Regions from separate parts of the Bradyrhizobium sp. USDA 4516 genome, predicted to be linked through region 3. Evidence: predicted binding sites of a transcription regulator. Region 3 holds the regulator's gene; each other region holds the start of a gene.
The links. The regulator PhoB, encoded in region 3, activates phosphate uptake and scavenging genes when phosphate is short. The targets are predictions, from matches to a motif close to TGTCATNNANCTGTCAT.
Positions count from the first base shown of each region.

Region 1: the regulator PhoB is predicted to act here: its motif matches at 1,796-1,812, upstream of ACVI1L_RS12845 (alkaline phosphatase D family protein).
Region 2: the regulator PhoB is predicted to act here: its motif matches at 1,662-1,678, upstream of ppk2 (polyphosphate kinase 2).

Region 1 is NZ_JBSRXT010000001.1:2,798,716-2,801,921, forward strand. Features, by position in the region: gene ACVI1L_RS12835 (4a-hydroxytetrahydrobiopterin dehydratase) at 1-78, opposite strand, end outside; gene ACVI1L_RS12840 (TAXI family TRAP transporter solute-binding subunit) at 291-1,694, shown strand; gene ACVI1L_RS12845 (alkaline phosphatase D family protein) at 1,876-3,206, shown strand, end outside.
Region 2 is NZ_JBSRXT010000001.1:5,821,442-5,824,647, reverse strand. Features, by position in the region: gene ACVI1L_RS26535 (fumarylacetoacetate hydrolase family protein) at 413-1,585, opposite strand; gene ppk2 (polyphosphate kinase 2) at 1,833-2,696, shown strand; gene ACVI1L_RS26525 (DUF6294 family protein) at 3,036-3,206, shown strand, end outside.
Region 3 is NZ_JBSRXT010000001.1:2,135,257-2,138,462, forward strand. Features, by position in the region: gene ACVI1L_RS09960 (GcrA family cell cycle regulator) at 1-504, shown strand, start outside; gene phoB (phosphate regulon transcriptional regulator PhoB) at 800-1,510, opposite strand; gene phoU (phosphate signaling complex protein PhoU) at 1,656-2,372, opposite strand; gene pstB (phosphate ABC transporter ATP-binding protein PstB) at 2,479-3,206, opposite strand, start outside.

The DNA.
Region 1 (3,206 bases), 660 kb from region 3:
GCGACCGGACATCTCCGACCAGCCGGCCAGTTCCCAAAGGGCGGCCTTCTTTGCTTCCGCTGACAGCCGTTCGACCATGGTAACCCTCCCGTTTGACGCCGACTTTAGCCTAACAACCGGCCTCCGGGATGGGATCCACGCCCAAATTAAGGCCGAAATCGCGTCCTATCGCCGCTGGTAACCATGACGGAGTTGTAACATCTGTCCGTTCAGTAATTTGCTACACATAGAGGATGTTTGCGCGTTGGTAGTTTTGCGAGATTGAGCCCCGACGATTGTTTGCGAGATCGATGACAGACGGCTCCGCCAGCATGTCGCCCAAGCCGCTGCGTTCGGCAAAGCGGCGGCTGATGTTCGTTTTGATCGCGGGCGCGCTGGCCATCATCGGCACGTTGCTGGCCGGCTATTATTTCGCCGTGCGTCCGGTGACGCTGCGGATCGCGGTCGGTCCTGCCAACAGCGATGACGTCAAGGTCGTGCAGGCGCTGGCGCAGGCCTTCAACAACCAGCAGAACACCCAGGTCAAGCTGAGGCCGGTGCAGACCGAGGGCGCCACTGCCAGCGCCCAGACGCTGGCCGACAGCAAGGCCGATCTCGCCATCATCCGCGGCGATCTCGAGGTGCCAAAGAATGCCCAGGCGGTCGCGACCCTGCGCAAGAATGTCGTGGTGATGTGGGTTCCGCCCGCCAAGGGCAAGGTTCGGAAATCCGCGCGGATCACCAAGATCGCGCAGCTTGCCGGCCGCAAGATCGGCGTCGTCGGCCGCACCCCGGCCAATGTCAATCTGCTGAAGCTGATCCTGACGCAATACGGCGTCGACCCGATGAAGGTCGAGATCGTTCAATTCCCGGCCAATGAGGCGGCGGAAGCGATCAAGAACCTCAAGGCCGACGCCTATCTCGCCGTCGGCCCGGCCAACAGCAAGATCACGATCGATGCGATCACGGCGTCGGTCCGCGACGGCGGCGAGCCCAGCTTCCTTGCGATCGACGCCTCCGAGGCGATCGCGCAGAACCATCCGGCCTATGAGGCCGCGGAAATCCCCGCCGGCTCGCTCGGCTCCGCTGACCGGCCCGATGATGAGGTGAAGACGATCAGCTTCTCGCACCACATCGTTGCGCGGAAGGGCCTGTCGGACTCGACGGTCGCGGCATTCACGCGGCAATTGTTCGCGATCCGGCAGTCGCTCAAGACCGATTTCCCGCTCGCCGCCAAGATCGAGACGCCGGACACCGACAAGGATGCCACCATTCCGGTGCATCCGGGCGCCGCCGCGTTTGTCGACGGCGAGGAAAAAACCTTCCTCGACCGCTACAGCGACTACATCTGGTGGAGTCTGATGGCGTTCTCGGCGATGGGCTCGGCCGGTGCGTGGTTCGCCGGCTATCTCAAGCAGGACGAGCGCAACACCAACACCTCGCAGCGCGAACGCCTGCTGGAGATGCTGAAAGCCGCGCGGCACAGCGATTCGATCGAGGAACTCGACCAGATGCAGGCGGAGGCCGACGACATCCTGCGCCACACGCTGGACTGCTTCGAGCACGGCGCGATCGAGGAAGGCACGCTGACCGCGTTCAACATCGCGCTCGAGCAGCTTCATAACGCCGTCGCCGACCGCAAGGCGCTGTTGTTCAGCATGCCGCAGAATTTGCAACGGGCTGCGACACAGTTCAGGGCGGCGGGCACGGCGTAGGGGCGCCGCCAATCTTTATCCGCAAATCCCCCTTGCCTCCCCCGCACTCGGGAGAGGGAGCCTGACAGATGCGCTTCCCTTACGTCCCGCACTCCCGCCGCTGTAATCTCTCCGTCATGGAATTTTTCTAGGTCTTGGCGCGCCTGCGGCGCATTGTCGCTGTGACCTGAGGAGGCTCCCCATGACGATCCGGTTCTCGCGAAATCTCACCCGCCGACGCTTTCTCTCCACGGCGGCTGCGGCCGGCGCCGGCGTGATTGCGATGCCCTATCTGTCGCGCGCCGCCGACCGTCCCGTGATCACCCATGGCGTGCAGTCCGGCGATGTCGGCGTCGACGGCGGCGTGGTGTGGGCGCGTGCGGACCGGCCGGCGCAGATGATGGTCGAGGTCGCGACCACTGAATCGTTCAAGGACGCCCATACACTGCCGCCGATCACGGCGCTGCCCGAGAGCGACTTCACCGCCAAGATGCTGCTGGAGAACCTGCCCTCCGGCCAGGACATCTTCTACCGCGTCCGCTTCCGCGACCTCGCCCATATCGACATCGTCGGCGAGCCGGTGGTCGGACGCTTCCGCACCGCGCCGAGCGACCGCCGCGACGTCTTCTTCGTGTGGGGCGGCGATGTCGCCGGCCAGGGCTGGGGCATCAATCCCGACGACGGCGGCATGATCACCTTCGCCGCGATGAAGAAGCACGCTCCGGATTTCCTTCTGCACTCCGGCGACACGATCTACGCCGACGGCGTGATCCCGTCCGAGGTGAAGCTTCCCGACGGCAAGATCTGGAAGAACGTCACTATACCCGAGAAGGCGAAGGTGGCCGAGACGCTCGACGAATACCGGGCCGCCCACAAGTATAACTTCCTCGACAACAACGTCCGCGCCTTCAATGCCGAGGTGCCGATCTTCGTGCAGTGGGACGATCACGAGGTGACCAACAATTGGTCGCTGTCGAAACAGCTGCCGGCGGCCTACAAGGAGCGCGACATCACCGTGCTCGCGGCGCGCGCGGCAAAGGCCTTCCACGAGATGTATCCGATGCGCGAGAGCATCGTCGAGCCGGGCCGCGTCTATCGCACGCTGAGCTACGGTCCGCATCTCGACGTCTTCATGCTCGATGAGCGCAGCTATCGCGGCCCCAACGGCCCGAACCTGCAGGAGCAGTACGGCCCCGACGCCTATTTCATCGGCCCGGACCAGATGGCCTGGCTGAAGCGCGCGCTGCTCAACTCGCGCGCCACCTGGAAGGTGATCGCCTCCGACATGCCGCTCTCGCTGATCGTCTATGACGATGCCGCCAACAAGAAGGGCTCGGAAGCCTTTGCGCAGGTCGATGGCCCGGCGCGCGGCCGCGAGCTCGAAATCGCCGACATCCTGCGTTTCATCAAGACCGCGGGAATCGTCAACACGGTGTGGCTGACCGCCGACGTGCATTACGCCGCCGCGCACTACTACAACCCGAACAAGGCCCAGTTCCAGGAGTTCGATCCGTTCTGGGAATTCGTCTCCGG
Region 2 (3,206 bases), 3.7 Mb from region 3:
TGAGACGGCAATGACCAGCATATCGGTGGTGAGCCAATCCGGCATTCCGTTTGATGGCTGCTCGCTCATGTCCGCGACTCCTTCTGTTCGCGTCGAGCCGATATGCTGGAGCGGACCGGCGCGAACGAGGATGAACTGGTTCACATAAAGCTAGGAAAAAGCGGCAAATTCCGCGTGTTTTAGCGCGCTCAAGTTGCGCCACACGGTCGATCTGCCGCGCAGGTTTCTGAACATGTTCGACAACGCCGACGCTTCGGCACAGTCACCATCGTCGTCGTTCAACGCGCTGCGAGAGGCGGCTGAACGTCGCCGGATTGTCGGCGCAACTCGGCGCCGACCTGCCGCCACGCGACAGGCCGCACACGGCCGACGAAGTGGCCGAGGTAGTGGACTCGCCGCCCCGTCCTGATCCTCACAGCACCTTGCGCTGTGCGAGGTTCTTCATCAGCGCACCGACGCCGAAGGTCCAGGGCTCGCATTCGTCGCTATTGCGCATCCGGTTGACCAGCTTGCCGAGCTGCGGCGCGGCGATGGTCACGATGTCGTCGCGCTTGTGGGTAAAACCCTCGCCCTTGGCATCGCGATCCTTGACCGGCGCGAACATCGTTCCGAGGAACAGCGCAAATCCATCAGGATATTGATGCACGGGGCCGATGGTCTGGGCGACCAGATCGGTCGGGTCGCGGCTGATCTTGCTGATCGAGGAATGGCCCTCGAGCACGAAGCCGTCTGCGCCAGTCACGGTCAGGCCGACATCCATCTTCCTGACATCGTCGAGCGAGAAGGTCTGGTCGAATAGCCGGAGCAGCGGGCCGATCGCGCAGGAAGCGTTGTTGTCCTTGGCCTTCGACAGCAACAGCGCCGAGCGCCCCTCGAAGTCGCGCAGATTGACGTCGTTGCCCAGCGCGGCGCCGACGATCTTGCCGGCGGCGGAGACAACAAGCACGACCTCCGGCTCCGGATTATTCCAGGTCGACTTCGGATGCAGCCCGGCATCCATGCCTGATCCGACCGAGGACAGCGTCGGCGCCTTGGTGAACACTTCGGCGTCGGGACCGATGCCGACCTCGAGATACTGGCTCCAGGCATTCTGATCGATCAGCACCTGCTTCAGTTTCACCGCCTGCTCGGAGCCGGGCTTCAGCTTGGAGAGATCGTCGCCGACCAGGCGCACCACTTCCTTGCGGATCGCGTCCGCCGAGGACGGATTGCCGCGCGCCCGCTCCTCGATCACGCGCTCCAGCATCGAGATCGCGAAGGTGACGCCGGCGGCCTTCAGCACCTGGAGATCGACCGGCGCCAGCAGGTGCGGCCTGGCCTTGTCGCGGCCGTCGGGCGGGGTGTTGGCGAGGATCGCCTCGAAATCGCCGATCCGCTCGCCGCCCGTGGCACGCAGCGCGGCCGCGGGATCGCTTTCCTCGCAGAGCGCGCTCACCGTCGGGAACCGCGCCGTGACATCGAACACACCGTCTGCCCGCACCGCGACGACGGCGGGCCCGCCGGCCTGCGGCAACCAGACCCGCCCGACCAGCGTGCCGGCGGTGCCGTCCTCCGGCAGGACGTCTTTTGGCGTGAGCGAAATCATCGGCACATCTCCCTTTTTGGTTTTGTCGGCTTGTTAGCACAGTCCGCCCGGCGGCGTGAAACAGCGGTCACGGCATTGTCATAGAGGGGTAACATCGCCCGTCAATGCTGCCGTCCGATCCATCTAACACACTGAAAGACGGACCTTCATGACGACCTCAGCCCTCACCGACGAAGCCTCCCGGGATGAAGCCTTGCGGGACGAAGCCTTGCGGGATGAAGCCTTGCGCGCCCGCATCCATCAGGAGATGGCCGACAGCCTCGACGAGGAACTCGAGCTCGAGCTCGACGACATGAGGCTCGACGAGCTCGACCATGACGGCGCCGCCGGCAGGCCGTCGATCGACCGCAAGTTCTATTTCCGCGAATTGCTGCGGCTGCAGGGCGAACTGGTCAAGCTGCAGGACTGGGTGCAGCACGAGAAGAAGAAGGTCGTCGTGCTGTTCGAGGGCCGCGATTCCGCCGGCAAGGGCGGCGTGATCAAGCGCATCACCCAGCGGCTCAACCCGCGGGTCTGCCGGATCGCGGCGCTGCCGGCGCCGAACGAGCGCGAGCGCACGCAATGGTACTTCCAGCGCTATGTCTCGCATCTGCCGGCCGGCGGCGAGATCGTGCTGTTCGACCGCAGCTGGTACAACCGCGCCGGCGTCGAGAAGGTGATGGGGTTCTGCAGCGACGAGCAGTATGAGGAATTCTTCAACTCGGTGCCGGAATTCGAGCGCATGCTGATCCGCTCCGGCACCGTCCTCCTGAAATACTGGTTCTCGATCACCGACGAGGAACAGGCGTTCCGCTTCTCGATGCGGATCCAGGATCCGCTGAAGCAGTGGAAGCTGAGCCCGATGGACGTCGAGGCGCGGACCCGCTGGGAGCTCTACACCAAGGCCAAGGAAACGATGCTGGAACGCACGCACCTGCAGGACTCGCCGTGGTGGATCGTCGATGCAGTCGACAAGAAGCGCGCCCGGCTCAACTGCATCTCGCATCTCTTGAGCCAGATCCCCTATCAGGCGGTCACCCACCAGCCGGTGGTGCTGCCGCCGCGGGTGCGCAACCCGGACTATCACCGCGGCCCGATCCCGCAGGAGATGTACGTGCCGGGACGATATTGATTCTGGGCACGAGCACGCTCTGTCCTCCCCCGCTTACGGGCAGGGTAATCGCATATGGAATGAACGGATTCTTCCGCGCCGTCATGGCCGGGCTTGTCCCGGCCATCCACGTCTTTTCTTCGCGTGGAAACGAAGACGTGGATGCCCGGGACAAGCCCGGGCATGACGAGTTTGTGGGAACTCCGATCGCCTCAAACGGCCATATGCGATTGCCCCACGCTTACGGGGAGGATCACTAAATCGCGATTGTAGATTGTGAGGCAGCTCACTGGTCCTTTTGCGCCCTCCCTTTAAACCAGAGGTTGCTCGCAATTCGCGGGCTAGAAGGAGGCGTACGCTATGTTGAAAGAACATCTTGAAAGCAAAAGCTCGGCGACCGACCAGCCAGAAAGCTATAAGGGTGTTGCGACACATGCTATCCAAACCCTTGACCTCAGTTGGAGCGCGCCTATTCGTTACGGCGATTGCAAGCTGTCCGGCTTCTTGAACGGCACCCTGAACAACGGCCCC
Region 3 (3,206 bases):
TTGACCTGGTCCGACGATCGCGTCGAGCAGCTGAAGAAGCTCTGGGAGTCCGGCCTGTCGGCCAGCCAGATCGCGGCGGAACTTGGCAATGTGACGCGAAACGCCGTGATCGGCAAAGTGCATCGGCTCGGCCTCTCCGGCCGCGCCAAGGCACCCTCCACGGCCGCGCCGCGGCAGCGCAAGGCCCGCCCCGCCCAGCACATGATGCGGGTGGCGCGCCCGGTCTCGCGCGGCAACACCGCGCTGGCGCACGCCTTCGAGGCCGAGATGGAGCCCGATCCGATCTCCTACGACAATGTGGTGCCGATGAGCCAGCGGCTGTCGCTGCTCGAGCTCAACGAGGCCACCTGTCACTGGCCGGTCGGCGATCCCTCGAGCCCGGAATTCTTCTTCTGCGGCGGCAAAGCGCTCGGCGGCCTGCCCTATTGCGCGCATCACTCGCGCGTCGCCTACCAGCCCGCCGCCGATCGCCGCCGGCCGTCGGCGAAACCGCAGATCAAGTGAGCACTCGGGAAAACGACGGAAGACCTCAAAGACAAATCCCCGCGAAAGCGGGGATTTTTTTGTGTGACGCAGCCCGGATGGAGCCAACGGGGCGCTCGTTCGCGCGACCCGTCGGCTCCATCCGGGCTACCGCTACATCACCGGCCTCGTCCCGGCGCAGGCCGGGACCCATAACCACGAATGGGTGTTGTTAGAAAGCCGTCTGGCCGCGTGCCGATTGCGCTGGCCGCGGCGTATGGGTCCCGGCTTTCGCCGGGACGACGCCGTGTTGCGGTTTATGAATGCCGCATGGCCGTTACGGCTGCGGCTCGGCCTTGGCAAAGCGGTCGTCGAGCGCGTAGCCGGCGCCGCGCACAGTGCGGATCGGATCCTGCTCGCGGCCCGGATTGAGCAGCTTGCGCAGGCGGCCGATATGCACGTCGACGGTGCGCTCATCGATGTAGATGTCGCGGCCCCAGACGCTGTCGAGCAATTGCTCGCGGCTGAACACGCGGCCGGGATGCTCGAGGAAGAATTCGAGCAGGCGATACTCGGTCGGCCCGAGATCGATCGGACGGCCCGAGCGCGCCACGCGGCGCTTCTCGCGGTCGAGCTCGATGTCGCCGTAGGTCAGCACGGTCGCAAGCCGCTCCGGGCTGGCGCGGCGCAAGAGGCCCTTCACCCGCGCCAGCAGCTCCGGCACCGAGAACGGCTTGACGATGTAATCGTCGGCGCCGGTGGCAAGCCCGCGCACGCGCTCGCTTTCCTCGCCGCGCGCGGTCAGCATAATGATCGGAAGCTGCTTGGTCTCGGGCCGCGCCCGCAGGCGGCGGCACAGTTCGATGCCGGACAGGCCCGGCAGCATCCAGTCCAGCACCACGAGGTCGGGAACGCGCTCCTTCAGCCTTGTATCCGCATCGTCGCCGCGCCCCACCGTCTCGACATCGTAGCCTTCCGCATCGAGATTGTAGCGCAATAGCGTCGTCAGCGCTTCCTCGTCTTCGACTACCAGAATGCGTGCGCTCATCGGTTTAAGTTCTTTCTCTGTGGTGATCCGTTGCCCGGACGCAAACCGAAACGCTTACTTCCTTGAGCATAGTCCCCGCGGAAACGATTTGTCGCGAGGATCGTCCAGTTTCGCTCTTGCCGGTTCCGTGCTTGCCGATCATGCCTCAGTTGCCCGGCACCGTGGTGGCAAAAGTGGTCATGTCGCCCTTCGGGCGCTTGTCGGTGATCTGCTGGCCCTCGATCATGTAGAACACGGTCTCGGCGATATTGGTGGCGTGATCGCCGATCCGCTCGATGTTCTTGGCGCAGAACATCAGATGGATGCAGAACGAGATGTTGCGCGGATCTTCCATCATGTAGGTGAGCAGTTCGCGGAACAGCGAGGTGCAGATCGCATCGACCTCCTCGTCGCCCTTCCAGACGTTCATCGCCGCCGGCAGGTCGTGCGCGGCATAGGCGTCGAGCACCGACTTGACCTGCGACAGCACGAGGTCGGTCATGTGCTCGAGGCCGCGGATCAACTTCAGCGGCTGGAAATCGCTCTCCAGCGCCGCGACGCGCTTGCCCATGTTCTTGGCGAGGTCGCCGATCCGCTCGAGATCGGTGGCGACGCGCATCGCGCTGACGATCTCACGCAGGTCGATCGCCATCGGCTGGCGGCGCGCGATCGTCAGCACCGCGCGCTCTTCGATGTTGCGCTGTAGATTGTCGATCTCGATGTCGGCGGCGACCACGCGCTTGCCGAGCGCGACGTCGCGACGGATCAGCGCGTCGACCGACTCGGTAATCATTCGTTCGACCAGGCCGCCCATCTCGGCGACCAGGCGGGTCAACTCCTGCAGGTCGCTGTCGAATGCCTTGGCGGTATGTTCAGAAGCCATCGCTTGTCTCCCTCAACCATGATCCCGGGGATCATGGTTTCGTGTCCTGAATTTTAGCATGACCTGATCGGAAAACCGGTTTCCACTTTTCCGGATCATGCGCCGGTCAACCGAACCGGCCGGTGATGTAGTCCTGGGTGCGCCGATCGCTCGGTGAGGTGAAGATCTTGTTGGTGTCGTCGAACTCGATCAGCTCGCCGAGATACATGAAGGCGGTCTTGTCGGAGACGCGCGCCGCCTGCTGCATGTTGTGGGTGACGATCGCGATCGTGTAGTCCTCGGAGAGTTCCTGGATCAGCTCCTCGACCTTGGCGGTCGAGATCGGGTCGAGCGCCGAGCACGGCTCGTCGAACAGGATCACCTCGGGGCGCACCGCCACGGTGCGCGCGATGCACAGGCGCTGCTGCTGGCCGCCGGAGAGCGACAGGCCGGAGGCGTTCAGCTTGTCCTTGACCTCGTTCCACAGCGCGCCGCCGCGCAGCGCCTTCTCGACCCGGTCGTCCATCTCGGACTTCGAGATCTTCTCATAGAGGCGGATGCCGAAGGCGATGTTCTCGTAGATCGTCATCGGGAACGGCGTCGGCTTCTGGAACACCATGCCGACCCGCGCGCGCAGCAAGTTGAGGTCGAGCTTGGGGTCGAGAATGTTGGTCTGGTCCAGCATCAGCTGGCCGACCGCGCGCTGACCCGGATACAGGTCGTACATCCGGTTGAAAATGCGCAGCAGGGTCGACTTGCCGCAGCCGGACGGGCCGATGAACGCCGTGACGCGGTTGGTGCCGAGCGTCAGGTTGATGTTCTTCAGCGCGTGGTGCTCGCCGTAATAGAAGTTGA